2 regions of the Streptomyces sp. NPDC027663 genome follow, and region 2 is predicted to be linked to the other one. Evidence: riboswitches for the same ligand, from Rfam matches in the RefSeq annotation. Region 2 holds a riboswitch; the other holds the start of a gene.

Region 1 (14,582 bases), on a different contig from region 2:
CGAGGCGTCGAACGCCCATACCGTCATGCCGTTGGCGTGGTACGGCAGGGCCTTGCGGCGGTGCAGGACCAGGTCGTCGTCGAACGAGAACGCTATCTCGTGCTCGCCGAGCACGTTCAGACGGCCTGACGCCTTGATGCCCTCCACCCGCTCGTCGGCCGTCTCCACGTCCACCGTGCGCGGCGAGGCGCCCTCCAGGCCGAGCAGCACCGCCTTCGGGGTGCCGTGGCCATGGCCGGTCGCGCCCAGCGAGCCGTACAGCTCGCAGCGCAGGGACGCGACGGACCCGAGCAGGTCCTCGTTGCGCAGCCGGCGGGCGAACATGCGCGCCGCGCGCATCGGGCCGACCGTGTGGGAGCTGGACGGGCCGATGCCGATCGAGAACAGGTCGAAGACCGAGATGGCCACGGGTGACTCCTCAATACGGTGGTGCAAAAGGTGGTGCAAAGGGCTGGTACAGGGGCGCGGGCACCGCGCACGCTGTTACTTCCAGTGTGCGCGGTGCCCCGCGAAAGGTGACTTACTTGTTCAGACCCGGGTACAGCGGGTGCTTGTCGGCGAGCGCCTTCACACGCGCCTTCAGGCCCTCCGCGTCGTAGGACGGCTTCAGCGCCGCCGCGATCACGTCCGCGACCTCGGCGAAGTCCTCGGCCGTGAAGCCGCGGGTGGCGAGGGCGGGCGTACCGATGCGCAGGCCCGAGGTGACCATCGGCGGGCGGGGGTCGTTCGGCACCGCGTTGCGGTTGACCGTGATCCCGACCTCGTGGAGCCGGTCCTCGGCCTGCTGCCCGTCCAGCTCGGACGCACGCAGATCCACCAGGATCAGGTGCACGTCCGTGCCGCCGGACAGCACGTTGATCCCGGCCTCACGGGCGTCCGGTGCGGTCAGCCGCTCGGCGAGGATGCGGGCACCCTCCACCGTACGCTGCTGGCGCTCCTTGAAGTCCTCCGAGGCGGCGACCTTGAAGGAGACCGCCTTCGCCGCGATCACGTGCTCCAGGGGACCGCCCTGGAAGCCGGGGAAGACGGAGGAGTTCAGCTTCTTCGCGAAGTCCTTCTTGGCCAGGATGATGCCGCCGCGCGGGCCGCCCAGCGTCTTGTGGGTGGTCGAGGTGACGACGTGCGCGTGCTCCACCGGGTTCGGGTGCAGCCCGGCGGCGACCAGGCCGGCGAAGTGCGCCATGTCGACCCACAGGTACGCCTCGACCTCGTCGGCGATCCGGCGGAACTCGGCGAAGTCCAGCTGCCGCGGGTACGCCGACCAGCCCGCGATGATCACCTTCGGGCGGTGCTCCTTGGCGAGCCGCTCGACCTCGGCCATGTCGACCAGGCCGGTCGCCTCGTCCACGTGGTAGGCCACCACGTCGAACTGCTTGCCGGAGAAGTTCAGCCGCATGCCGTGGGTCAGGTGACCGCCGTGGGCGAGGTCCAGGCCGAGGATGGTGTCCCCGGGCTGGGCCAGCGCGAACAGGGCCGCCTGGTTCGCGGAGGCGCCGGAGTGGGGCTGCACGTTGGCGTACTCGGCGCCGAACAGCTCCTTGATCCGGTCGATGGCGATCTGCTCGGCGACGTCGACGTGCTCGCAGCCGCCGTAGTAACGGCGGCCCGGGTAGCCCTCGGCGTACTTGTTGGTGAGGACCGAGCCCTGGGCCTCCATCACCGCGAGCGGCGCGAAGTTCTCGGACGCGATCATCTCCAGCGTGGACTGCTGGCGGTTCAGCTCGGCGTCGACCGCGGCGGCGATCTCCGGGTCCAGCTCATGCAGGGGCGTGTTCAGGACAGTCATGGGGCTACGACTCCTCAGCCGGCGGTGAAGGCGGTGTACTCGTCGGCGGAGAGCAGCTCGGCAGGCTCCTCCGTGACGCGCACCTTGAACAGCCAGCCGCCCTCGAAGGGGGCGGAGTTCACCAGCGACGGGTCGTTGACGACGTCCTCGTTGACCTCGGTGATCTCACCGGACACCGGCGAGTACAGGTCGGAGACCGACTTGGTCGACTCCAGCTCGCCGCAGGTCTCGCCCGCGGACACCGTGGAGCCGACCTCGGGGAGCTGGACGAAGACGACATCGCCGAGCGCGTTGGCCGCGTGCTCCGTGATGCCGACCGTCGAGACGCCGTCCGCGGCGCCCGACAGCCACTCGTGCTCCTTGCTGTAGCGCAGCTGCTGGGGGTTGCTCATGGCCTGAATTCTCCTGTACGCGCGGGAGTGGTGGTGAAGGGGGGACTGCTGGAACTGCTTGTGAGCAGCGGATGTGTGCGCAGGGTCACGTCACGGGGACGTTCCGCGCCCAGTGTCTACTTCTGGCGCTTGTAGAACGGCAGAGCCACGACCTCGTACGGCTCGTGGCTGCCCCGGATGTCCACGCCGACGCCCTCGGAGCCCGGGGCCGCGTGCGCCGCGTCGACGTACGCCATGGCGATCGGCTTGCCCAGGGTGGGGGAGGGGGCGCCCGAGGTGACCTCGCCGATCACCGTGCCGCCGGCGACGACGGTGTACCCGGCGCGCGGCACCCGGCGGCCCTCGGCGACCAGGCCGACCAGGACCCGCGGGGGCTCGGAAGCGGCCCGCTCGGCGGCCTGCGCGAGCGCCTCGCGCCCGACGAAGTCGCCCTCCTTCTCGAACTTCACCACGCGGCCGAGGCCGGCGTCGAAGGGGGTCAGCCCGGTGGTCAGCTCGTGCCCGTACAGCGGCATGCCCGCCTCCAGGCGCAGCGTGTCCCGGCAGGACAGACCGCACGGGACCAGGCCGACGCCTTCGCCGGCCTTGGTCAGCGCCTGCCACAGTTCCACGGCGTGCTCCGGCTTCACGAACAGCTCGAAGCCGTCCTCGCCGGTGTAGCCGGTGCGGGCGATCAGCGCCGGGACGCCGGCGACGGTGCCGGGCAGGCCGGCGTAGTACTTCAGACCGTCCAGGTCGGCGTCGGTGAGGGACTTCAGGATCCCGGGGGACTCCGGGCCCTGCACCGCGAGCAGCGCGTAGGCGTCCCGGTCGTCGCGGACCTCGGCGTCGAAGCCGGCGGCGCGCTCGGTCAGCGCGTCCAGCACGACCTGGGCGTTGGAGGCGTTGGCCACGACCATGTACTCGGTCTCGGCGAGGCGGTAGACGATCAGGTCGTCCAGGATGCCGCCGTCGGCCTGGCAGATCATGGTGTAGCGGGCACGCCCGACGCCGACGGAGGCGATGTTGCCGACCAGGGCGAAGTTCAGGAGGGCGGCGGCCCCGGCGCCGGTGACGGTGATCTCGCCCATGTGGGACAGATCGAAGAGACCGGCCTTCGTCCGCACGGCGAGGTGCTCGTCGCGTTCGGAGCCGTAGCGCAGGGGCATGTCCCAGCCGGCGAAGTCGGTCATCGTCGCGCCCAGCGAACGATGCACGGCATCGAGCGCGGTGTGGCGGAGTTCGGTACTGCTCATCGGTCGGTCGTCTCCCAGGGCAGACATGGGGTCCCCCCGCGCGAGCGCAGCCGGGCGTGGGGAGGGCGAGGAACTTCCTCCCCATCTGTCATCGGAACCTGAGAGGTTCGCCGAGACCGCCACAGGGACGATCACGGCTTGCACCTTGGGTGGAGCCGCTGACACAGCGGCCCGCTTTTCAGATGTGCCTCGCCCGCGCGGTAACGGGGCCTGAGAGATTCAAGGGAGGGACTTGCTCCTTCGGCGCCCCAGCGAAGGCTGCTGGGAACTCTCCCGCGCGGATTCAAACGGCCGGTATGCAGTTGGCGGCCACATCATTGCATGCCGCGCCCCCACGCGTCAGGGCCCCGCATCTGTAACCGAGCTGTGGCACTACGCGCACGAACCCCCTACCGTTGCCCATTACCTTCTCTTTACATACAAGGGGCATGGGGATGACCGAGCCCATTGGGGAGGACGATCACGGTGAACAGGACCTCGGCCTACGCCACGAACGCCGGCATCGCGGTGCCGAAGCAGCCCTCCGCCCCGGCACGCGAGCGCTGCGCGGCCCGGCCCGCGCCGGTCGTCCGCGACCTGCGCGCCCGCGCCGGCCGCAGCCCGCACGCCCTGCTCTTCGGCGCCGGCGACCTGGTGGTGATCACCGGTCTGCCCGGCAGCGGCAAGTCCACCCTCATGCACCGCGCGGTCACCGGCCACCGGATCGACTCCCAGGACACCCGCGACCGCTGGGACGCCCGTGTCCCCCGCCGGCTCCCCTACGCGCTGTACCGCCCGCTGGTCCGCCTCGCCCACTACGCCGGACTGCGCCGGGCCCTGCGCACCGGCGAGGGCGTCGTGGTCCACGACTGCGGCACCCAGTCCTGGGTGCGCGCCTGGCTGGCCCGCGAGGCCCGCCGCCGCGGCAGCACCCTGCACCTCCTCCTGCTCGACGTGACTGCCGAGACGGCCCGGCAGGGCCAGCACGAGCGCGGCCGGGGTGTGTCCCGCTACGCCTTCCGCCGGCACCGCCGTGCGACCGACCGGCTGCTGCGCGCGGTGGAGAAGGGCGAGCTGCCCGCCGGCTGCGGTTCGGCGGTGCTGCTGGACCGGGACGCGGCAGGCGCCCTGAGCCGCGTGGGCTTCACTCGGTGAGGCGTTGTCACAGTCACCCGCTAGCCTTCTTGCTCACAGCAGTGATGACCAGCAGGCGGTAGGCAGATGGACTTCCCGGCGGACCTTCCCGCGGACTTCCCGGCACAGGCACACCCCCACCCGCACGGCGGTTGGCCCGGCAACGAGCTGGAGGAGGTGCTGTCGGCCTCCCTCGGCGTCCCCTCGGCGGGCGGCCGGATCGTCGAGGTGCTCGGCCGCAGCTTCCTGTGGATCCCGCTGCCGGGCGGCGGCGGCCCGGACAGCGGCCCGCTCGACCTGCCCACCCTCGACATCGAGGGCCAGGTGTACGTCCCGGTGTTCAGCTCCGAGGAGCAACTGCGTCAGGCGGCCGGCTCCCACATGTCGTACACCATCGCCCCCGCCGTGGAGTTCGCGCAGGGCCTGCCGCCACAGGCGGGCATCGCCGTGAACCCCGGCGGCGTCGTCGGCATACCGCTGCCGCCCGAAGCGGTGGCCGAGCTGTGCCGCGCGGGGCGCACCCCGCTCGACGGTCCCGGCACCGGCGGCCGGGTCCGGCTCTTCGAGCCCGACTGGCAGGACGACCCGGTCGACTTCCTCGCCGCCGCCTCGGCCGAGTTCGCCGGCACGGGCGTGGTCCTGACCGCCCGTCGCTGTCTCGCCGCCATCGAGACGGCCGACCCGGTGATGTTCGTGGGCGTCGAACTCTCCCGGTGGGAGGGCGACCTGCGCGCCCTGCCCCTGGAGGCCCTGGGCCGGGCCCTCGGTAAAGTCCCGGTCAAATGGCCGGTCAACCTGGTCCTGCTCGATGTGGCCGACGACCCGGTGGGCCACTGGCTGAAGGCCAACGTCCGCCCCTTCTGTCAATACGGTCACTGAACGCGCCGAGGGGCGCGAGGCCGTGTCCGGTATGCGGATGCGCCGCGGGGGCGCGACAAGCCACGAGCACCCGCATCCGCGCACGGGATGAAGTCCCGAGCTGCCAGGCGCTTAAGCTGTCCTTGAACGCGGGGCACTGACAAGGAAGGGCACGACAGGTGAGCGCGAGCCACAGCGGCAGCGTCGAGCACATGCTGCGCCAGGTCACGCCCGGACGCTACGACGCCTACGAGGCCCTGCTCCGTGCCCTCGTCACCCCTTCCTCCGGCCAGATCTGGATGCTCCTGTGGCACGGCCAGGCCGGCTCCCCGGACGCCCAGTACGGGGACATGGAGGTGGACGGCGTCCACTACGCCCCCTGCGTCACCTCCGCCCAGGAACTGTCGGCCAGCGGCTGGAACCGCTCCTACGAAGTGGCCGACGGCCTGGACGTGGCCCGCACCCTCTACCCGGACCACTACGGCCTCTGGCTCAACCCGCACGCCCCGGGCGGCGGCGTCGGCATCCCCTGGCTGGACCTGCGCCGCATCGCCACCGGCCTGGACCGCCAGCCCGCCGGCCCGCTCCGGCTGTCGGAGCCCGGCATCGAGATCCCGCAGTTCTACGCCCTGCTCGCACAGAACGCCCACCGCACCCCTGCCCTGCGCTCCCTGCGCCGCGCCTGGGTGCAGCCGGCGCTCGGGGCGCCGTACCTCGCCATCGGTCTGGACGTGTACGACACCTCACCCGCCGCGGTCGACTCGGTGCGCGCGATGATGCAGCAGTCCGTCGGCGCGGTCCCGGAGGGACTGCCGGTGTCGACGGTCGCGATGACGGACGACTACGACCCGGTGGTGATGTGGATGCGCGTCAACGCGCGTCCCTTCTACGACCGTGAGGCCCATGCCGCCGCGCCGCAGCCCCAGCTCCAGGTCCCCGCGTCGCCACAGGCCCCGGCGGCCGGCTACGGCTACCCGCCGGTGCACGGCGGTTACTGATCAACCCGCCCGTACGGAGGGCCTCTTGAGGCCGAGGCGGAGAATTTACACGGGCGACACACTTCTGCGCGCGTAGATCCCGGCCCCGTGTTCCGAACGGCGCAAATTCGCCATTCCGCCGCAACCGGCACATGTCCGAGGGGCGTTACCCACTGTTCGGATAACGGAATCCCCTGTACTGCATCACGGTTGCGCATACTTTCGCCGTCACATCTGGCGGGTGATCGCAGCCACGCTGAAGACTCGCGACTCAGACGCGAGGCCGAGACCTCGTGATCGATGGCAAGTCGACAAAGCCGCAATCCGCGGCAGGCGCAGGCCGGTCACCACCGGCGAGAGGGGTCGCTCACCGTGACCGCACCGATCGAGACCACCGGGGCAGCAGCCGAGGCACAGCCGGAAGCTGTGCTGGAGGGTGCCGGTAAGGGGCAGATCGAGGGTCGTTCCCTGGGCCAGATCGCCTGGACCCGGTTCAAGAAGGACAGAGTCGCCGTCGCGGGCGGCGTCATCGTGCTCCTGCTGATCCTCCTCGCGATCCTCTCGCGCCCCCTGCAGGCCGCCTTCGGCCTCGACCCCAACGCCTTCAACCAGGACCTGATCGACCCCAACACCTCGCTGCCCAAGGGCAGTCTGGGCGGCATGAGCGCGGACCACCCGCTCGGCGTGGACCCGAAGTTCGGCCGGGACATCGCCACCCGTGTCCTGGAGGGTTCCTGGGTGTCGCTGGTGGTCGCCTTCGGCGCCACCGTCCTGTCCAACGTCATCGGCGCGATCATGGGTGTCGTCGCGGGCTACTACGGCGGGCGGGTCGACTCGATCATCAGCCGGCTGATGGACACGTTCCTCGCCTTCCCTCTCCTGCTGTTCGCCATCTCCATCTCCGCCACGCTCCAGGGCGGCGCCTTCGGCCTCAACGGACTGCCGCTCCACCTGAGCGTGCTCATCTTCGTCATCGGCTTCTTCAACTGGCCGTACCTGGGCCGGATCGTGCGCGGCCAGACCCTCGCCCTGCGCGAGCGCGAGTTCGTCGACGCCTCCCGGGGCATGGGTGCCAAGGCGCCGTACATCCTGTTCCGTGAGCTGATGCCCAACCTGGTCGGCCCGATCATCGTCTACTCGACGCTGCTCATCCCGACCAACATCCTCTTCGAGGCGTCCCTGAGCTTCCTCGGCGTCGGCATCCAGCCCCCGCAGGCGTCCTGGGGCGGCATGCTCCGCGAGGCGGTCACCTACTACAAGGTCGACCCCACGTACATGATCGTCCCCGGACTCGCCATCTTCGTGACCGTCCTTGCGTTCAACCTGCTCGGTGACGGTCTCCGCGATGCTCTCGACCCGCGCAGCCGCTGACACCGGCCGCAGAGAGCCCGAAAAGTTTCCGACAATGGAGGGGAAAGCGCCCATCATGCGAAGGTCAGCGCTGGCCGCGATCGCGGCCATCGGCTCCGCCAGCCTGCTTCTTGCAGGCTGCAGCAAGGCCGATGACAACAAGAACGAGAACGGCACCAAGTCGGCCGGGGCCAACGCCGCGACCAAGGGCGTCGTCAACGCGTCGGACAAGAAGGGCGGGACGCTCACCTACGAGCTGTCCGACGTCCCGGACTCGTTCGACCCGGGCAACACCTACTACGCGTACATGTACAACCTCAGCCGGCTGTGGGCCCGCCCGCTGATGACCTTCAAGCCGGGCGCCGGCGAAGAGGGCAACACCCTGGTCCCGGACCTCGCGGCGAGCAAGGGCGTCCCGAGCGACGGCGGCAAGACCTGGACGTACAAGCTGCGTCCGGGCCTGAAGTACGAGGACGGCTCGCCGATCACCTCGAAGGACGTCAAGTACGCCGTCGAGCGTTCCAACTTCGCGCGTGACGTGCTCTCCCTCGGCCCGAACTACTTCCAGCAGTTCATGGCCGACGGCGACAAGTACAAGGGCCCGTACAAGGACAAGAGCGCCAAGGGTCTGTCCTCCATCCAGACGCCGGACGACACCACGATCGTCTTCCACCTGAAGCAGGCCTTCCAGGAGTTCGACTACCTGGTCGCCGCCCCGCAGACGGCGCCGGTGCCCCAGGCGAAGGACAAGGGCGTCGACTACGTCAAGAGCATCGTGTCCTCCGGCTCCTACAAGTTCCAGAGCTACGAGGACGGCAAGCAGGCCGTCCTGGTGCGCAACGAGAACTGGGACGCGAAGAGCGACCCGCTGCGCAAGCAGCTGCCGGACAAGATCGTCGTGAAGCTGAAGGTCAACCCGGAGACGATCGACCAGGACGTCCTCGCCGGCAAGGCGATCGACCTGGCCGGTGCCGGTGTCCAGGCCTCCACCCAGGCCGAGGTCGTCACCGACCCGGACAAGAAGGCCGGCACCGACAACACCTTCGGTGGCCGTCTCGTCTACATGGCGATCAACACCAAGGTCGCGCCGTTCGACAAGATCGAGTGCCGCAAGGCCGTGCAGTACGCCATCGACAAGGTCTCCGTGCAGACCGCCGAGGGCGGCCCGATCCGCGGTGAGATCGCCTCCACCGTGCTGCCGCCGGACATCCCGGGCTACGCGAAGTCGGACGCCTACGCGACCTCCGGCAACAAGGGCGACGTCGCCAAGGCCAAGGAGCAGCTGAAGGCCTGCGGCAAGTCGTCGATCTCCACCAACATCTCGGCCCGCTCGGACCGTCCGCAGGAGATCGACGCCGCCACGGCGATCATCAACTCGCTGAAGAAGGTCGGCATCAACGCCAGCCTGAAGCAGTACCCGTCCGGTAAGTACTTCACCGACTACGCGGGTGTGCCGAAGTTCACCGAGAAGCAGAACCTCGGTCTGATCATGATGCAGTGGGGCGCCGACTGGCCCTCCGGCTACGGCTTCCTGCAGCAGATCCTGAACGGCAAGGCGATCAGCCAGTCCGGTAACACCAACCTGTCGCAGTACGACAACAAGGACGTCAACGCTCTGCTGGGCAAGGCGATCGGCACTCAGGACACCACCGAGCGCAACAGCCTCTACACGCAGATCGACAAGAAGACCATGGACGACGCCGTCCTGGTCCCGCTGACCTACTTCAAGGTCCTGCTCGCCCGACCGCAGAACTACACCAACCTGGTCTCCACGGCGGCCTTCAGCGGTCAGTACGACTACCTCAACATCGGCGTCGCGTCGAAGTAGCAGCCCCGGAAGGCAGGTGAAGGCATTGGTGCCCGCGGGCTTCGCGGCCCGCGGGCACCAGCGCCGGTCCCCGTGATCTCGTACATCCTCCGCCGGACGTTCGCGGCAGTGATCCTGCTGCTGGTCGTCTCCGCGGTCACCTTTGCCATCTTCTTCCTGCTGCCACGGCTCGCCGGCCAGACAGCGGACCAGCTGGCGCAGCAGTACATCGGCAAGAGCCCGTCGAAGGCGGACATCGCCGCGGTCAAGCACAACCTCGGTCTGGACCAGCCCGTCTACGTCCAGTACTGGCACTTCATCAAGGGGATCGTGGCCGGCGCCGACTACAGCATCGGTCCCACCACGGTGCACTGCGACGCACCCTGCTTCGGTTACTCCTTCAAGAACCACCAGGCAGTGTGGCCGGAGCTGACCTCCCGCCTTCCGATCACCCTCTCGCTCGCCGCGGGCGCCGCCGTGCTGTGGCTGGTCTCCGGTGTGATCGCCGGTGTCATCTCCGCGCTGAAGCCGCGCTCGGTCCTCGACCGCGCCTTCATGGGCATCGCGCTCACCGGCGTCTCGCTGCCCATGTTCTTCACCGGCAACCTGGCGATCCTGCTCTTCAGGTACCAGTGGCCGATCTTCGGCGACGACTACGTGCCGCTCACGGAGAACCCGTCGCAGTGGGCCAACACCCTCATCCCGGCGTGGTGTTCGCTCGCCCTGCTGTACTCCGCCATCTACGCCCGGCTCACCCGCTCGGGCATGCTGGAGACGATGAACGAGGACTTCATCCGCACGGCCCGCGCCAAGGGCCTGCGGGAGCGCACCGTCATCACCAGACACGGACTGCGCGCCGCCCTCACCCCGATCGTCACGGTCTTCGGCATGGACATCGGCCTCCTGCTCGGCGGTGCCGTGATCACGGAGTCGGTGTTCTCGCTGCACGGCATCGGCCAGTACGCGGTGCAGGGCATCACCGACAACGACCTGCCCAAGATCCTCGGCGTGACCCTGCTCGCCGCCTTCTTCGTCGTGATCGCAAACCTTGTGGTGGACGTGCTCTACGCCGCCGCCGACCCGCGGGTGAGGCTCTCGTGACCGAACTCTCCAAGACCGGCGCCGCAGTGGGGGAGCCCACCTCCGGCCGCCCGGCACCCGAAGCCTTCCTGGAGGTCCGCGACCTCAAGGTGCACTTCCCGACCGACGACGGCCTGGTCAAGTCCGTCGACGGGGTCAGCTTCTCGCTGGAGAAGGGCAAGACCCTCGCCATCGTCGGCGAGTCCGGTTCCGGCAAGTCCGTCACCTCGCTGGCCATCATGGGCCTGCACCGGCTCGGCACCCGCGGCAAGAACGTGCAGATGTCCGGCGAGATCTGGCTGGACGGCAAGGAACTGGTCTCCGCCGCCCCGAGCGAGGTGCGCAAGCTCCGCGGCCGTGACATGGCGATGATCTTCCAGGACCCGCTGTCCGCGATGCACCCCTACTACAAGGTCGGCGACCAGATCGTCGAGGCCTACCGGGTGCACCACGACGTCAGCAAGAAGGTCGCCCGCACCCGCGCCATCGAGATGCTCGACCGTGTCGGCATCCCCGAGCCGGCCAAGCGTGTCGACGGCTACCCGCACGAGTTCTCCGGCGGTATGCGCCAGCGCGCCATGATCGCCATGGCGCTGGTGAACAACCCCGAGCTGCTCATCGCGGACGAGCCGACCACCGCCCTCGACGTGACCGTCCAGGCGCAGATCCTCGATCTGATCCGCGACCTGCAGAAGGAGTTCGGCTCCGCGGTCATCATGATCACTCACGACCTCGGTGTGGTCGCCGAGATCGCCGACGACGTCCTCGTGATGTACGGCGGCCGGTGCGTGGAGCGCGGTCCGGCCGACGAGGTCTTCGAGCAGCCGCAGCACCCCTACACCTGGGGTCTGCTCGGCTCGATGCCCCGCATCGACCGCGAGACCTCCGAACGGCTCATCCCGGTCAAGGGCTCGCCGCCGAGCCTCATCAACGTCCCCTCGGGCTGTGCCTTCAACCCGCGCTGCCCGTACGCGGACATCCCCAAGGGGAACGTCACCCGCACGGTGCGCCCCGAGCTGGAGCAGGTGAGCACCGGGCACTGGTCCGCCTGCCACCTCTCGGCCGAGGACCGCCGGCGGATCTGGACCGAAGAGATTGCGCCGAAGCTGTGAGTGAGACGAAGAAGACGGACACCGTCGCCGAGGCCGTGGTCCCGAAGCAGGCGTCGGCTCCGGACGAGCGCGAGGTGCTGCTCAAGGTCGAGAACCTGACCAAGCACTTCCCGATCAAGAAGGGCATTCTCCAGCGTCAGGTCGGCGCGGTGAAGGCCGTCGACGGCATCGACTTCGAGGTGCGCAAGGGCGAGACCCTGGGCGTGGTCGGCGAGTCGGGCTGCGGCAAGTCGACCATGGGCCGGGTCATCACCCGCCTCCAGGACCCGACCGGCGGGAAGATCACCTTCGAGGGCCGGGACATCACGCGGCTGTCGACCGGGCAGATGCGTCCGCTGCGCCGCGACATCCAGATGATCTTCCAGGACCCGTACGGCTCCCTGAACCCCCGCCACACCATCGGCTCGATCGTCTCGGCGCCTTTCCGGCTCCAGGGCGTGGAGCCCGAGGGCGGGGTGAAGAAGGAGGTCCAGCGGCTCCTCGAACTGGTCGGCCTCAGCCCCGAGCACTACAACCGCTACCCGCACGAGTTCTCCGGCGGCCAGCGCCAGCGCATCGGCATCGCCCGCGCGCTCGCCCTGAAGCCGAAGCTGGTGGTGGCCGACGAGCCGGTCTCCGCGCTGGACGTGTCGATCCAGGCCCAGGTCGTCAACCTGATGGACGACCTCCAGCAGGAGCTGGGCCTGACCTACGTGATCATCGCGCACGACCTCTCGGTCGTCCGGCACGTCTCGGACCGGATCGCGGTGATGTACCTCGGCAAGGTCGTCGAACTCGCCGACCGCACCTCGCTGTACGAGGCGCCGATGCACCCGTACACCAAGGCGCTGATGTCGGCGGTGCCGGTGCCGGACCCGCAGCGCCGGGGTGCCAAGAGCGAGCGCATCCTGCTCCGCGGTGACGTCCCGTCACCGATCGCCCCGCCGTCGGGCTGCCGCTTCCACACCCGCTGCTGGAAGGCGACGCAGATCTGCAAGACGACCGAGCCGCAGCTCGTGGAGCTGAAGCCGGGTCAGCGGGTCGCCTGCCACCACCCGGAGAACTTCGCCGACCAGGCCCCGCAGGACACGGTCCTGCTGTCGGCGGCGAAGAAGGCGTCGGAACTGGTCCCGGACGCGGCGACCGACGGTGCTCCGACGGAGACGGAGCCGGCGGCCGCCGAAGAGGCGGCTGTTTCCGAAGCGGCCGAGGCTTCCGCAGACACCCAGCCGTCCGGGAAGGCCGAGGCGTCTGAGAAGGCCGAGCCGTCCGTGAAGGCCGAGGCCTCCGCTTCGGAGGACGTGGCTGCCGAAGAGGCCGTCGCCGAGGAAGCCGCTTCCGGGGTGAAGACCGGGCCCGGTGCCAAGGTCTCGACCGGGAAAGCCGTCGCCGACGCCGACGGTGCTGCCGAGGAGTCGGCCGCCGGTACCGGGGCCGCCGCCGACGCTCCCGCCGGGGAGCCGGAGGGCGCTGCCGGGGAGCCGGAGGCTGCCGCGGAGGAGACGGGCCGTCAGGCCGAGGCCGGCTCCCAGGAGCCGACCGACGACTCCCAGGAGTCAACCGACAAGTAGCACATGACGACTGGGCAAAGTCATGTACATGCCCGGACGGGAGAGCGCAGAGTCGTCCGTGTCAGTCACTGACCGGCACATGCTCGAAAGGGACGACTCATGGCACTCTCCCGTTCGGCACGTCTGGGGACCCTCGCCACCGCGGCGGCCTCCTTACTCGTCATCGCCGCCACCGCCGCCCCGGCCCCGGGCGCCCCCGGCATCGGCGATCCCTACTTCCCCCAGCTGGGCAACGGCGGCTTCGACGCCCGCCACTACGACCTCGACGTCGCCTACGACCCCGGCACCGGCCGCCTCGACGGCCGTACGACCCTCACCGCACGCGCCACCCGTACCCTCTCCTCCTTCGACCTCGACCTCCAGCGGCTGGAGATCACGCGGGTCGAGGTCGACGGCAGACGCGCCGACTTCACCCGCGACGGCGACGAGGTCACCGTCACCCCGCGCCACCGCCTGCACGCAGGACGGAAGTTCACGGTGACCGTCACCTACGGCGGCATACCGGAACCCCTCGGCGGGCCCATCGTGTTCGGCTCCGCGTACGGCTGGATGAAGACGGCCGACGGCGTCTTCGTCGCCTGTGAGCCCAACGCCGCCTCCACCTGGTTCCCGTCCAGCGACCACCCCTCCGACAAGGCCACCTACGACATCCGGATCAAGGCCCCCGAGGGCCTCACCGCCGTCTCCAACGGCCGGCTCGTGTCGACGTACGACCGGAACGGCTCGACGTACACCCACTGGCGGGAGCGCAGGCCGATGGCGACGTACCTTGCCACGGCCACCATCGGGAAGTTCGACGTGCGTACCGGACGGACCCCCGGCGGCATCCCGGTCTACGTGGCCGTCGACCCCGTCCTGAAGAACAGCAGCAGCGTCGACGTGTACGCCGTCACCGCAGCCGCCACCGACTACTGGTCGCAGGTCTTCGGGCCGTACCCGTTCGAGGAGACCGGCGCGATCGTGGACGACATGCCCGAGGCCGGGTTCTCGCTGGAGGTGCAGAGCAAGCCCGCCTACTCGGCGGTGCGCAGCGAGTCGACGATCGTGCACGAGCTGGCCCACCAGTGGTTCGGCGACTCGGTGAGCGTGGCGCAGTGGAAGGACATCTGGCTCAACGAGGGTTTCGCGAGCTACGCCCAGTGGCTGTGGGCCGAGCACCAGGGCACCCGCTCCGCCCACGACTCCTTCCTCGCCGCCTACAACGCCCGCCCCGCCGACGCGCCCTTCTGGCAGATCGAGCCGGGTGACCCGCAGCGGGACACGATGTTCGCCTCGGCCGTCTACCAGCGCGGCGCGATGACGCTCCAGGTGCTGCGCGAGCG
Region 2 (14,582 bases):
CCGTCCGCGTGATGGCCGGAAATGAGCTGAGCCGCATCACGAGGAGCACGCCGATGGCCACGACCGAGCGCCCTCCCAGTACCAGCCGCCTGCGCGCCTGGATGCTGGAGGGGCTGTCCGACATGGGCAAGGGCGGTGGCCACACCGGACCGCACGCCGAGCCGGAGCCCGCGCACCAGGGACAGCGCTGGTGGCGAGTGATGTGCCTGACCGGTGTCGACTACTTCTCCACCCTCGGATACCAGCCGGGCATCGCGGCCCTGGCGGCCGGACTGCTCTCCCCGGTGGCGACCATCGTGCTCGTCATCGTGACCCTGGCCGGCGCGCTGCCGGTCTACCGCCGGGTGGCCGACGAGAGCCCGCACGGCGAGGGTTCCATCGCGATGCTGGAACGGCTGCTGTCGTTCTGGCAGGGCAAGCTCTTCGTACTCACCCTGCTGGGCTTCGCGGCGACCGACTTCCTGATCACCATCACGCTCTCGGCCGCCGACGCCTCCACCCACCTGGTGGAGAACCCGCACCTGACGGAAGCCCTGGACGGCAAGCAGGTGCTGATCACGCTGTTCCTCGTGGCGCTGCTGGGCGCGGTGTTCCTCAAGGGCTTCCTGGAGGCGATCGGCGTCGCGGTCGCGCTGGTCGGCATCTACCTCGCGCTCAACCTCGTCGTCGTGATCGTCGGCCTGTGGCACGTCGCCACGGCCGGGCACGTGATCACCGACTGGAGCAGTGCCCTGACCACGGAGCACGGGAACGTCTTCGTGATGATCGGCGTCGCGCTGATCGTCTTCCCGAAACTCGCCCTCGGCCTGTCCGGCTTCGAGACCGGTGTCGCCGTCATGCCGCACGTCCAGGGCGACCCCGGCGACACCGCCGAGCGGCCCGCAGGCCGGATCCGGGACACCAAGAAGCTCCTGACCACGGCCGCGCTCATCATGAGCTGCTTCCTGATCGCCACCAGCTTCATCACCACGCTGCTGATCCCGGAGAAGGAGTTCAAGACGGGCGGCGAGGCCAACGGCCGTGCGCTCGCCTACCTCGCGCACGAGTACCTGGGCAACATCTTCGGCACGGTGTACGACGTCGCGACCATCGCCATCCTGTGGTTCGCGGGCGCCTCCGCCATGGCGGGTCTGCTCAACCTGATGCCGCGCTATCTCCCCCGGTACGGCATGGCACCGCACTGGGCGCGCGCGGTACGCCCGATGGTCATCGTCTTCACGCTGATCGCGTTCCTGGTGACCTGGATCTTCGACGCCAATGTCGACAAGCAGGGCGGCGCCTACGCGACCGGTGTGCTGGTGCTGATCAGCTCGGCCGCGATCGCGGTGACCATCGCCGCGCGCAAGGCGGGGCAGCGCGGCTGGACCATCGCGTTCGCGGTCATCTCGGCGGTGTTCCTCTACACGACCGTGGTGAACGTGATCGAGCGCCCGGACGGTGTGAAGATCGGTGCCTGCTTCATCGCGGGCATCATCATGGTCTCCCTGCTGTCCCGGCTGGCCCGGGCCTTCGAGCTGCGCGTGACCAGTGTGACGCTCGACCCGTTGGCGGAACGATTCATCCGGGACATGGCCAGCCGGAAGATACGGTTCATCGCCAATGAGCCGGACCGGCGCGACAAGGCCGAGTACCGCGACAAGCTCGAACAGATCCGCGCCGACAACGACATGCCGGAGCAGGAGGATTTCGTCTTCGTCGAGGTCACGGTCACCGACCCGTCCGAGTTCGAGGCGGGCCTGACCGTACGCGGCGAGGTCATGCACGGCCGCTACCGGGTACTGACCCTGGAGTCCGCCTCCATCCCGAACGCCCTCGCCGCGCTGCTCCTGCACGTCCGTGACGTCACGGGCTGCACCCCGCACATCTACTTCGAGTGGACCGAGGGCAGCCCGTTCGCCAACTTCCTGCGCTTCTTCCTCTTCGGCCAGGGCGAGGTCGCCCCGGTCACCCGCGAGGTGCTCCGCGAGGCCGAACCCGACCCGGCGCGCCGACCGCGGGTGCACACCGGGTGAAGACGCGCCCGCTGCGCGGCCCCCGCGTCCGCGGTTCCCGGAGCATGGCCCTATCGTGACCGGCATGCAGTCCTACACGATCGGCCAGGCCGCGCGGCTGCTCGGCGTCAGCCCCGACACCGCCCGCCGTTGGGCCGACGCCGGCCGGGTGGCCACTCACCGCGACGACTCCGGGCGGCGCCTCATCGACGGCAGGGATCTCGCCGCGTTCTCGGTCGAGCTGGCCAAGGGAGGTGCCGGCGAGGAGGACGCCTCGCACACCTCCGTCCGCAACGCCTTCCCCGGCATCGTCACCGCCATCAAGCTCGGTGACGTCGCCGCCCAGGTGGAGATCCAGGCCGGCCCGCACCGGCTGGTCTCGCTGCTGACCCGGGAAGCCGTCGAGGAGCTGGGCCTGGAGGTCGGCATGGAGGCCACCGCGCGCGTGAAGTCCACCAACGTGCACATCGACCGCCCCTGACCCGACGGGACGCCGTCCCCCCGGCCGAACTGCGCCGCCGGAACACTTGCACCACTCCGGGCGAAAGCCGGAGAGACCCGGATGCACCGCTCCGGGCGAAAGCCGGAGCGACCCGGACCCGCGCGTACCGGCCTCACCCTTTCCTCGCACTACGGTGAGGGCCCATGACCCTGAGCATCCGCAACCAGCTCCCCGGCACCATCACCGAAGTGCATCCCGGCGAAGTCATGGCCACTGTCAAGGTCCGGCTGGACGGCGGCCGGGAGCTCACGGCCGCCGTCACCCGGGAGGCCGTCGAGCAGCTCGCCCTCGCTCCCGGCACCACCGTCCGCGCGCTGGTGAAGTCGACCGAGGTCTCCCTCGCGACCAGCCGTGTCGAGGGCCTGTCGATCCGCAACCAGCTCCCCGGCACCATCACCCACCTCACCACCGGCGAGGCCATGGCCTCGGTGAAGGTCACCATGGAAGGCGGCGAACTCACCGCCGTGATCACCAAGGACGCGGCCGGTGACCTCGGCCTGTTCGTGGGCTCCGACGTCATCGCCCTGATCAAGGCGACCGAGGTGTCCCTGGCGACGGTGTAGGAAGCAGGAACGCAGCGCTTCGGGAACGGCTGAGGGCCCCGTCCGTGGCACGGACGGGGCCCTCAGCCCTGCTTCGCTCAGTCCTCGTACGCGTCCAGCGGCGGGCAGGAACACACCAGGTTGCGGTCGCCGAAGGCCTGGTCGATGCGGCGCACCGGCGGCCAGTACTTGTCGGCGGCCGAGACACCGGCCGGGAAGACGGCCTCCTCGCGGCTGTAGGCGTGCTTCCACTCATCACCGAGCGCGGCGGCGGTGTGCGGGGCGTTGCGCAGCGGGTTGTCCTCCGCGGGCCACTCACCCGCGCCGACCTTCTCGATCTCCGCGCGGATGGCGATCATCGCGTCGCAGAACCGGTCCAGCTCGGTGATGTCCTCGGACTCGGTCGGTTCGATCATCAGCGTGCCGGCCACCGGGAAGGACATGGTCGGCGCGTGGAAGCCGTAGTCGATCAGGCGCTTGGCCACATCGTCCACGCTCACGCCGGTCGCCTTGGTCAGCGGGCGCAGGTCGATGATGCACTCGTGCGCGACCAGGCCGCCGGGGCCGGTGTAGAGCACCGGGTAGTGCGGCTCCAGGCGCTTGGCGACGTAGTTCGCCGACAGCACGGCCACCTGCGTGGCGCGCTTCAGGCCTTCGCCGCCCATGAGGCGGACGTACGCCCACGAGATCGGCAGGATGCCCGCGGAGCCCCAGGGGGCCGCCGAGATCGGGCCGACGCCCGTCTCCGGGCCGGCCTCCGGCTGCAGCGGGTGGTTCGGCAGGTACGGCGCCAGGTGCGACCGTACGGCCACCGGCCCGACGCCCGGACCGCCACCGCCGTGCGGGATGCAGAACGTCTTGTGCAGGTTCAGGTGGGAGACGTCACCGCCGAAGTGGCCCGGCTTGGCCAGGCCGACCAGGGCGTTCAGGTTGGCGCCGTCGACGTACACCTGGCCGCCGGCGTCGTGCACCTGGGCGCAGATGTCGGCGACGTGCTCCTCGAACACACCGTGCGTCGACGGGTAGGTGATCATCAGCACGGCCAGCTCGTCGCGGTACTGCTCGATCTTCGCGCGCAGGTCCTCGACGTCGATCTCGCCGTCCTCGGCGGTCTTCACGACGACGACCTTCATGCCGGCCATCACGGCGCTGGCCGCGTTGGTGCCGTGCGCGGAGGACGGGATCAGGCAGACGGTGCGCTGCTCGTCACCGTTGGCCCGGTGGTAGCCGCGGACGGCCAGCAGACCGGCCAGCTCGCCCTGCGAACCGGCGTTCGGCTGCAGGGAGACCTTGTCGTAGCCGGTGGCCTCGGCGAGACGTTCCTCCAGCTCATGGATGAGCGTGAGGTAGCCCTCGGCCTGCTCGGCGGGCGCGAACGGGTGCAGCTGGCCGAACTCGGGCCAGGTGACCGGCTCCATCTCCGTGGTCGCGTTGAGCTTCATCGTGCAGGAGCCCAGCGGGATCATGCCGCGGTCGAGCGCGTAGTCGCGGTCGGCCAGCTTGCGCAGGTAGCGCAGCATCGCGGTCTCGGAACGGTGCTGCTGGAAGACCGGGTGGGTCATGTACTCGTCGGAGCGGAGCAGCGCCTCGGGCAGCGTGTCCGCGGCGGACGCGTCCAGCGCCTCGATGTCACCCTCGACACCGAAGGCGGCGAAGACGGCTTCGAGCTGGGCCCGGTTGGTGGTCTCGTCGCAGGCCGCCGAGACGTGGTCGGCATCGACGAGCCGCAGGTTGACCCCGTTCTCCCGCGCTGCGGCGACGACCTCGGCAGCCTTGCCGGGCACGCGCGCGGTGACCGTGTCGAAGAACGCGCCGTGGACGATCTCGACGCCACCGGCCCGCAGGCCCTCGGCGAGGATCGTGGCATAGCGGTGGGTGCGGCGGGCGATGGTCCGCAAGCCCTCCGCACCGTGGTAGACGGCGTACATGCCGGCCATCACGGCGAGCAGCACCTGCGCGGTGCAGATGTTGCTGGTCGCCTTCTCCCGGCGGATGTGCTGCTCACGGGTCTGCAGCGCGAGCCGGTACGCCTTGTTCCCGTCGGCGTCGACGGAGACGCCGACGAGCCGCCCGGGCAGGCTGCGGGCGAACTTCTCGTGCACGGCCATGTAACCGGCGTGCGGACCGCCGAAGCCCATCGGTACACCGAAGCGCTGGGTCGTACCGACGGCGATGTCGGCACCCAGCTCCCCCGGGGAGGTCAGCAGGGTCAGCGCCAGCAGATCGGCGGCGACCGTCACCAGGGCACCCAGCTCGTGCGCCTGGTCGATGACCGGCTTGATGTCCCGGACGGCACCGGAGGCGCCCGGGTATTGGATCAGCACACCGTTGATCTCGCGCTCGGCGACCTCGGCCGGGATGCCGTCGCTGAGGTCGGCGACGACGACCTCCACGCCGGTCGGCTCGGCTCGCGTCTCGATGACGGCGATGGTCTGCGGCAGCGCGTCCGCGTCGACCAGGAACAGGCCCTTCTTGTTCTTGCCCATGCGCCGGGACAGCGCCATCGCCTCGGCCGCGGCCGTGCCCTCGTCCAGGAGCGAGGCACCGGAGGTGGGCAGACCGGCGAGGTCGGCGACCACGGTCTGGAAGTTCAGCAGGGCTTCGAGCCGCCCCTGGGAGATCTCCGGCTGGTACGGCGTGTAGGCCGTGTACCAGGCCGGGTTCTCCATGACGTTGCGCAGGATGACCGGGGGCGTGAACGTGCCGTGGTAACCGAGACCGATCATGGAGCCGAGGACCTGGTTGCGGTCGGCGAGCGAGCGCAGCTCGGCGAGCACCTCGGCCTCGGTGCGGGCGCCCGGCAGGTCGAGGGCGTCGGCGTTCTTGATCACATCCGGGACGGCGGCGGCGGTCAGCTCGTCGAGCGAGCCGTAACCGACCTGGGCGAGCATCTTCGCCCGCGCCTCCTGGTCGGGCCCGATGTGGCGCTGCTCGAACGGAATGCCCGCTTCGAGCTCGGAGAGCGGGGTGCGATGGGCGGTCATTGCGGAGGCCTCCTGGTCTGACGCGACCTTCGAGGGGCACCCCGGTACGGATACCCCGACGGCCTCCCCCTCTGTCATCTCAACCTGAGAGCTTCACCGGACACCCGCGGGCGCCGGCTTTCACCGTCGGTGAGAGCGGAAGCCGTCGACATCCGCTCTGCTTTCCAGAGTGACCTCGTCCGTGCGGTACGTGAGCCTGAGAGATTCCGGGGAGGATTTGCTCCTTCGGCGCCTCCGAGGTGATCGGAGGACTCTCCCGCACGGGGTCAGCAGCCGCTGTCAGCCTACCAGCGAGGTCAACGCCCGGGCCCTCGAGTGGCCGCCTCCTTGAATGTGCTCTTTTGTAGTGCTTACGGATGAGTTGCGACCACGTGGAGGGAGAGGGACCGTGCAGACCGACATCGATCCGCGCAACCTGATCGGCCGCAAGGCGTTCGACCGCAATGGCACCAAGATCGGCACCATCGACGAGGTGTATCTCGACGACGCGACCGGCGTGCCCGAGTGGGCGGCCATACGCACCGGCCTGTTCTCGCGGGACGCCTTCGTCCCTCTGGAACCCAGCGAACTCGTCGAAGGCACCCTCCACGTCCCCTTCGACCGCGCCTTGATCAAGGACGCCCCCGACTTCGGCGTGGGCCGCCACCTCTCTCCCGAACAGGAACTCCAGCTCTACCACCACTATGGCCTCGACGTGGCCTCACCCCCCACGGTCCCTGACCACGACTTCGGCAAACTGGCCGGCTCCGAAGAATCCTGACCCTCCCCCCCCCGGCCACCACCGACAACCTCCCCTCCCACCACCGACAACCTCCCCTCCCACCACCGACAACCTCCCCTCCCACCACCGACAACCTCCCCTCCCACCGCCTCCCGTCTCCCGCGTCTGCCACCGGCGCCTCCGCGGTTCCCTGGCCTATGCAGGCGACCGGCGCCTCCACAGACCCGTGGCCCCGTCTGTGACCTCAGCCTCGGCAGTCTCTCGGTCCTCCTCCGGTACCTCAGCCCCGGCACCCGTCCGCCTTACGCGGGCGGCCTGCTCCTCGGCCGTCTCCTGGTCCGGGTCCCCGGTCCGGTCCTCGGGCGGACGGTGGTCGACGTCCGCCGCCCGGGGGCCGCCCGAGGCATCCGGGGTCCGGGGCGGAGCCCCGTGGCGGTCACTGTTCGACGGGCCGAGACGGGTGGGTGGGTGGGCGAGGTCGGCAGCCGCAACCAACGGCAACGGCTCAGCCGACTCCAGCGCAGGATCGCCGACGAAGAACGTCCGCACACGCCCCGGCTCGGACTGCGGCGTCTCGAACCGCACGGTGACCCGCCCCAGCCCGCTCCCCTGCACCCACCCAGCGCCCCACTCGGCGTGCCGCACGTCCTGCCCGGCCCGCCACTGCCGCTCGGCCGGCTCCGGCCGCTCCACCGGAGCCTCGGGCGCGGCCTCGTCGGCCGGATCCGCGGCCCGCTCCCCGGCCGCCTGCGCGAACAGGTCCTCCTGCGTGTAGTCGGCGAGCCCGGACACCCCCACCCCGAGCAGCCGCACCCCACCGGTGGTGTCCACGGCTTCCAGCAACCGCGCGGCCGCCTCCCGGATGACCGCCGGATCGTCCGTGGGCCCCCGGAGCGTCTCGGAGCGGGTCAGCGTCGAGAAGTCGTACCGCCGCACCTTCAGCACTATGGTGCGCCCGGACAGCCCGGCCCCACGCAGCCGCCGCACGCACCGGTCGGCCAGCCGCTGTACCTCCAGACCGACCCGCAGCCGGTCGTGGATGTCCACGTCGTACGTGTCCTCCACCGACACGGACTTGGCCTCCCGCTCGGCCACCACGGGCCGCTCGTCCCGCGCCAGAGCCATCGCGTACAGGGCGTGCCCGTGTGCCTTGCCCAGCAGCCGGACCAGTTCGTCCTCGCCCGCCTCGGCCAGCTCCTCGACCGTGGTGATCCCTGCCCTGCGCAGGTGGTCCCCGGTGGCCGGCCCCACCCCCGGCAGGGTCCGCACCGACATCGGCCCCAGCAGCGCCCGCTCGGTCCCCGGTTCTATCACCACCAGGCCATCCGGCTTGGCCTGCTCCGACGCGATCTTCGCGAGCATCTTGGAGGCGGCGAGCCCCACCGACCCGGTGAGCCCGGTGACCGCCCGGATGTCGGCGCGCAGCCGCACCCCGGCCTGCCGCGCCGACTCCTCGTCCCAGGCCGTCCCCCCGGCCTCCAGGTCCACGAACGCCTCGTCCAGGCTCAGCGGCTCCACCAGCGGTGACAGCTCCCGCAGCAGCGCCATCACCTGCTCGCTGATCTCCCGGTACAGGGTGAAGCGCGGCACCAGATAGGCGGCGTTGGGTGCGAGCCGGCGGGCCTGCGCCATGGGCATCGCCGAGTGGACCCCGAACACCCGTGCCTCGTACGACGCGGTGGCCACCACCCCGCGTGGTCCGAGCCCGCCCACGACGACCGCCTTGCCGCGCAGGCTCGGCTTGGATGCCTGCTCCACCGAGGCGAAGAAGGCATCCATGTCGAGATGCAGGATCGTGGGCGCGTTTCTCACATCTCCGATGCTGCACCACGGCACTGACAATGCAGTGGCGCCGCGGGGCGCCGCAGCGGTTCCGGAGGTCAGACCGCCCGGTTGCGGCGCCGCGCCAGCTCGTCAGCGGGGTTGTGCCCGACGAGGGTCTCGCCGGTGTCGATGCGCTCGCCGTGCAGCTGGGAGAGGGCGCTTTCCACGTCCCGCCACACCACGCCGACAGCGATCCCGAAGATGCCCTGTCCGCCCTGGAGCAGGGCGTGGACCTCGTCCGGCGAGGTGCACTCGTACACCGTGGCACCGTCGCTCATCAGCGTCATCCGCTCCAGGTCGCGGAAACCGCGTTCCCTGAGGTGCTGGACGGCCGTGCGGATGTTCTGCAGCGACACCCCGGTGTCCAGGAAGCGCTTCACGATCTTCAGGACGACGACGTCCCGGAAGCTGTACAGACGCTGTGTGCCGGACCCGTAGGCGGGCCGCACACTGGGCTCCACGAGGCCGGTGCGGGCCCAGTAGTCGAGCTGCCGGTAGGTGATGCCGGCAGCCGCGCAGGCGGTGGGCCCGCGGTAGCCGATCTCCTCGGACGTCATGGACGCCACCCCTCCGCCGTTCGGCACCGCTGTCGGCAACTGCGGGGCGCGATCGACCGCGCCGCCGGGATGGGAGACTCCCCCGCTCGAGCGCAGCCGAGAACTCGGGGGCGGGTACGGACCGCTCTCCCCCAAACTGCGTCCGGGGGCACCCCCAGCCGTACCGTCGCCGCTGGTTCTCACGCCGACCTCCGTCCTTGACCTGCCTTCTCGACGGTAGGCAGTCACCAGGGGTGCGTCAACGATCGCCACACTCGGCACGCCGAGTGATAATCACCCTAGGAGTGGTTTCCCGTGTCCCACCGCGGGGAAAGGCTAGCCGAATGCGCTGGCGGGGGGCCGTAGGACGCTCTCACTGGCCGGAGGCAATTGCCGGGGAACGGACCGCGCGAAGCCGCCCGCGTCCCGGCGGAACGCCGGGTGCGGCGGCGCCGGCCCGGCGTCTCACTGGCTGCTGGTTCCGAAGTCCTCGGGCGAGATCTGGTCGAGGAACTCGCGGAACTTCTCCACCTCGTCCTCCTGCTCGTCCGGAATGGCGATGCCCGCGTCGTCCAGCACCGTGTCACTGCCGTAGATCGGCGTTCCGGTGCGCAAAGCCAGCGCTATGGCATCGGAGGGCCGGGCACTGACCTCGACCCCGCTGGCGAACACCAGCTCCGCGTAGAAGACGCCTTCCCGCAGATCGGTGATGCGCACTTCGGTCAGCTCCTGGCCGACGGCCTCCAGCACGTCCTTGAACAGGTCGTGGGTCAGCGGTCGCGCGGGGGCCATGCCCTGCTGGGCGAAGGCGATCGCCGTAGCCTCCCCCGGCCCGATCCAGATGGGGAGGTAACGGTCGCCCCCCACTTCGCGCAGGAGCACGATCGGTTGGTTGGAGGGCATTTCGACCCGGACACCTACGACATCGAGCTCGTTCACACAGCAACCCTAGGCCGTGGTCGGGACGTTTGGGTAGTCGGGCCGGGAACAGGTGCCCGATCCGGCCGCTCCGGGACCTTCCGGGTCAGGGCAGCCGCACGCCCAGAGCGGTCTTCACCAGAGCGGCGTGCAGCTTCACCGTGAGCGCCGCCAGTTCCTTCGTACGGGCCTCGGCCAAGGCCCTGGTCTGCGGGTTGCGGTGGCGCTTGAGCGGGGCCACCACCTGGTCGACCAGCCCTGCCTCACGGTCGGCGGCGGCCTTCATCACCCGAAGGTGGCGCGGCTCGATCCCGAACCGGCCCAGCTCGGCGACGAGCGCGGCCACGGTGACCGCCTCGGCGTCGTACGCCCCGTCCTCCAGGGGAGCGACGAGCCCGTAGGACTCCCACTCTTTCAGCTCACCCTCGCCGATGTCCGCGGCGGCCAGCAGCTCGGCCCTGCCGATTCTGGCCACCGTGGGCCCCTCCACGGGCGCCGGCACGTCGTCCGGGCTGCGCTGGCGCCCGACCAGGGGCAGCGCGACGGCCTCACCCCGCTCCATGGCGTCCAGGTGCTCGCGGATCACCTTGAGCGGCAGGTAGTGGTCCCGCTGCATCCGCAGGACGTGGCCGAGGCGCTCGACGTCCCGGGCACTGAACTTCCGGTACCCCGACGGGGTCCGCTGCGGCTCGATGAGCCCCTCCGACTCCAGGAAGCGGATCTTGGAGATGGTGACTTCGGGGAACTCGTCGCGCAGCACGTTCAGCACCGTGCCGATGCTCATCAGCCCACTGTCCCTGGCGGCGGTACCGCTTCCGGCACCGCCGCTCGGTGTTTGAAGCATGGACCTTCCCTGGGGGTGCCCCCGGACGCAGTCCGGGGGCGGGTCAGATGCCCTGCCGGCTGGCGTAGAACACCAGCCGGTACTTACCGATCTGCACCTCGTCACCGTTCGCCAGGGCGACCTGATCGATGCGCTCGCGGTTGACGTACGTGCCGTTCAGGCTGCCCACGTCGGCCACCGTGAAGGAGCCGTCCGGGGAGCGCCGGAACTCCACGTGCCGCCGGGAGACCGTCACGTCGTCCAGGAAGATGTCGCTCTGCGGGTGACGGCCGGCCGTGGTCAGGTCGCTGTCCAGCAGGAAGCGGCTGCCCGAGTTCGGCCCGCGGCGCACCACCAGCAGCGCCGAGCCCATCGGCAGCGCGTCCACCGCGGCCTGCGCCTCCGGCGACAGCATCGGCATCTGCGTCTGCCCGGTGACCTCGGAGTCGTAGGCCTCGAGGCCGGAGATCGAGATCGTGGACGTCGTCTCGGAGGCCCGCTCGGGCGCCACCCCGGGGCGCAGCGGCGCCCCGCAGTTGGAGCAGAACCGGGCGCTCTCCGCATTCCGGTTACCGCACCTCGTACACACCAGGACCGACATGGACGGATCCTCCTGCCGCGGCTGCCCCGCCGGGGCGTTGAACGCGTACGGACCGGAGGCAAACCCTCCACCCGTACCTGAGGTTGACGGTTGCCCGAAACCTATGCCTCCGGACTGGGCAGGGTCAACAGACGCCGCGCCCTGACCACCGGAAATGTCACCGCCCGGACCAGCGACCTGGTCCCGGAACAGCGGGCGCTGGCCCTCCGCGTCAGGCTGTGCGCGATGGCGAGCGGTCGCGTTGTCGCTACCCTCTCGCGCGCTCTTGCCGAACAACTTCGCAAACAACTTCACGGGCGATTCCCCTTGACCGAAACAGACCCGCCCGTGGGGCAGGACGAACCCTGATTGCCTACACCGGCCGAGCCGGACACTCTCACAACGTCCGTATGCACCAGACAGTTTCCACCACGCACCACCCCTTCGGTGCGCCGACCCCCCGCAACCTCATGCCCCTGCCGGACGGGCCCCATGCACCGCCGGTTCACCGGGAGGACGACCGAGCGTAGTCAGGCCGCTTCGCCTGTCGCAAGGCGTCCACGACGATCTTGTCCGACCGCTCCACGGCCACCGTGGCCTGCTCCTTCTCCAAGGTCTGCACCACGCCTCCTGGGATGTTCAGCGCCGGTTCGAGGTCCTGCGGCTTGCCGATGACCTTGAAACGAAAGGGGGCGTTGATCTTGTTCCCGTCGACGCTCACAGACTTGCCGGAGCCGGTGAAGTAGGTGCCTGCCACCACCCGGACCCCATTGACCTGGATCGCCTCGGCGCCGGCCGCGCGCAACTCCTGGATCGCGTCGAGCAGCATGTCCGCCTGGACCGTCCCCTTCGTGTCCTCGATCGTCATGGTGATGCCGGGACCCTGCGCTCCCACGGTGCCCGCCAGGATGCCGAGTTGCTTCTCCTTCTCGGCAGTCTGCTTGCGCGCCTCCGCGGCTTGGTCGGAGCTGCTCTGCAACTCCTGACGCTGCTTTTCGAGTCCCTGCTTCTCGTCCTCAAGACGCTGAGTTCGCGAATCCAGTTCATCGAGGATGCGCACAAGATCTTCCTGACGTGCGCCGCGCAGCGCACTGTCCGTGTCGCTGTTGGACGCCACCTGTACGGCCAGGCCGAAGCCCAGGCCGAACAGCAGCAGCGCGACGATGAGTTGGGCCCGCGTGAAGCGGGGCGGCCACAGGCCCTGGACCAGCCGCTGCCGGCCGGTCAGCGGCGGCTGGACCTGCTCCCCGGCCGTCTGCCCGGCTTCCGGCGCGGGCGGGGACACCTCGGCCGGCAGTTCCCTGCGCAGCCTGTTCTCGGGCTGGTCGGTCCGGTTCTCGGGCTGGTCGGTCCGGCCGTTGCGGTCGTTCTGCTCGCTCATGGTGTCACGCCCGGAAGACGTGCCGTCGGATCGCCGCGGCGTTGGAGAAGATGCGGATGCCCAGGACGACGACGACACCCGTGGACAGCTGTGCGCCCACGCCCAACTTGTCGCCCAGGAAGACGATCAGCGCGGCCACGACCACGTTGGACAGGAACGACACCACGAAGACCTTGTCGTCGAAGATGCCGTCCAGCATGGCACGCAGACCGCCGAAGACGGCGTCCAGCGCCGCGACGACGGCGATCGGCAGATAAGGCTCGACGACCGCCGGAACCTCGGGCCGGACCAACAGGCCGGCCACGACTCCCACGACGAGGCCCAGTACGGCGATCACGATGTGCCCTTCTCAGTCTTCTCGGTCTTCTCAGTGCTCGGCTGTGCTGTACGTACGATCACACTGGGTGCGGCGGGCAGCCGGACGTCGCCCTCCACGGAGATGGTGGCGCGGATGCCGTAGTTCTCTTCCAGAGCATGCAGATACAGGCCGTCGGCACTGTTCTGGAACCTGGTGCTCAGCCTCTCCCCGTCGCCCACCGCCAGCACGGTGTACGGCGGCACCAGTGGCCTGTTGTCGACCAGTATGGCGTCACCCGCGGCCCTGATCGCGGACAGGGCGGTCAGCCGCTGCCCGTTGATGGAGACCGCCTCGGCCCCCGAGGCCCACAGCCCGTTGACCACGCGCTGCATGTCCCGGTCACGCACCCGGCCGGTGTCGGAGAACCCCGAGGTCTCCCGCGGATGGCCGCCGCCACCCCCGCCGCCGGCCTCCTTGGCGTCGTTCACGACGAGCTTCACCCCGGGACCGTGCACCGCGGTGGCCCCCGACAGCAGGCCCACGAGGTCCGCCTCGGCACCGCCACCGCTGGCCTTCAGGGCCGCCCGCTGGCGCGCGCCGACGTCGTCGCGCAGTTCGTCGACCGTACCCTCGAGCTTGTCCGCGTCCTCGGTCTCGCCGTCGATGCGGTCGATCAGCTCCTGGCGCTCCTTGGCCACGACGGGCGCCGCCACCCGTGCCTGCGCCGCTCCGACGGTCACCACCAGCGCCGCGAGCACGAGACCTGCGGCCAGGCCCAGCTTCGCCCGGAGCGTCTTCGGCAGACCGCCCTCACCCCGGGCCTTCTTCCGGGCGGCGGCCTCGGCGTACCCGTCGTCGAGGCTGTGGTCCATGACGTTGGTGATCAACGACATGGAGGCGTCCGGGCGCTGCGGCCGCGCGGGGCTGCTCCGAACGGGGGGTTGCTGCGGCATGCCGCACATCGTCGCATGTCGCGAGCACTACCTCCGAACGGCCCCACCGGCGTGCCGGACAGGCCCCCTTGGGGGACACTTGTCCGGCACGCACGCGTGCAGCGGCTTTTGCCGTTCCGAGCCGCCGGATGTTACCGGCCGGCGCTGTCCACGACCGCCGACCACTCGTCCAGCAGGGCCTGCGCGGATGCGTCGTCAGGCCCCTCTGCCCACAGATGCGTGACCGCCTCGGCGGGGTCGGGCAGCACCATCACCCAGCGCCCATCGGTCTCCACGACCCGCACCCCGTCGGTCGTGTCGACAAATCGATCTCCCGCGGCCTCGACCACCCGCCGCATCACCAGGCCCTTGACGGCCCAGGGAGTCGCCAGGTCCCGCTTGAGGACATGGGCGCGCGGGATGCGGGCGTCGATCTGGCTCAGCGTGAGCTGCGTGCGGGCCACCAGCCCGATGAGCCGTACGAAGGCCGCCGTGCCGTCGTAGACCCCGCTGAACTCCGGGACGATGAAGCCGCCCTTGCCGTCACCAC

What was found. Region 2 has a riboswitch for glycine ahead of gcvP (aminomethyl-transferring glycine dehydrogenase). Riboswitches for the same ligand answer to the same signal wherever they lie in the genome.
Region 1: linked by a shared signal. The riboswitch ahead of gcvT (glycine cleavage system aminomethyltransferase GcvT) and the one ahead of gcvP (aminomethyl-transferring glycine dehydrogenase) in region 2 are both predicted to bind glycine.

What each region holds. Positions count from the first base shown of each region.
Region 1 covers NZ_JBVHSK010000007.1:312,495-327,076, reverse strand. Annotated here, with positions in the region: gene ACZ4SF_RS21485 (L-serine ammonia-lyase) at 1-408, opposite strand, end outside; gene glyA (serine hydroxymethyltransferase) at 521-1,786, opposite strand; gene gcvH (glycine cleavage system protein GcvH) at 1,801-2,178, opposite strand; gene gcvT (glycine cleavage system aminomethyltransferase GcvT) at 2,295-3,413, opposite strand; glycine riboswitch at 3,489-3,601, opposite strand; glycine riboswitch at 3,602-3,699, opposite strand; gene ACZ4SF_RS21465 (AAA family ATPase) at 3,879-4,547, shown strand; gene ACZ4SF_RS21460 (enhanced serine sensitivity protein SseB) at 4,614-5,405, shown strand; gene ACZ4SF_RS21455 (enhanced serine sensitivity protein SseB C-terminal domain-containing protein) at 5,597-6,382, shown strand; gene ACZ4SF_RS21450 (ABC transporter permease) at 6,734-7,732, shown strand; gene ACZ4SF_RS21445 (ABC transporter substrate-binding protein) at 7,788-9,539, shown strand; gene ACZ4SF_RS21440 (ABC transporter permease) at 9,612-10,619, shown strand; gene ACZ4SF_RS21435 (ABC transporter ATP-binding protein) at 10,616-11,710, shown strand; gene ACZ4SF_RS21430 (ABC transporter ATP-binding protein) at 11,707-13,260, shown strand; gene ACZ4SF_RS21425 (M1 family metallopeptidase) at 13,360-14,582, shown strand, end outside.
Region 2 covers NZ_JBVHSK010000018.1:135,957-150,538, forward strand. Annotated here, with positions in the region: gene ACZ4SF_RS33320 (APC family permease) at 54-2,012, shown strand; gene ACZ4SF_RS33325 (TOBE domain-containing protein) at 2,077-2,472, shown strand; gene ACZ4SF_RS33330 (TOBE domain-containing protein) at 2,637-3,056, shown strand; gene gcvP (aminomethyl-transferring glycine dehydrogenase) at 3,134-6,019, opposite strand; glycine riboswitch at 6,194-6,288, opposite strand; gene ACZ4SF_RS33340 (PRC-barrel domain-containing protein) at 6,408-6,779, shown strand; partial or broken gene ACZ4SF_RS33345 (DNA polymerase IV) at 7,227-8,552, opposite strand; gene ACZ4SF_RS33350 (MerR family transcriptional regulator) at 8,621-9,304, opposite strand; gene ACZ4SF_RS33355 (bifunctional nuclease family protein) at 9,566-10,039, opposite strand; gene ftsR (transcriptional regulator FtsR) at 10,125-10,862, opposite strand; gene ACZ4SF_RS33365 (FHA domain-containing protein) at 10,906-11,736, opposite strand; gene ACZ4SF_RS33370 (DUF881 domain-containing protein) at 11,927-12,802, opposite strand; gene ACZ4SF_RS33375 (small basic family protein) at 12,807-13,139, opposite strand; gene ACZ4SF_RS33380 (DUF881 domain-containing protein) at 13,136-14,062, opposite strand; gene ACZ4SF_RS33385 (sugar phosphate nucleotidyltransferase) at 14,185-14,582, opposite strand, start outside.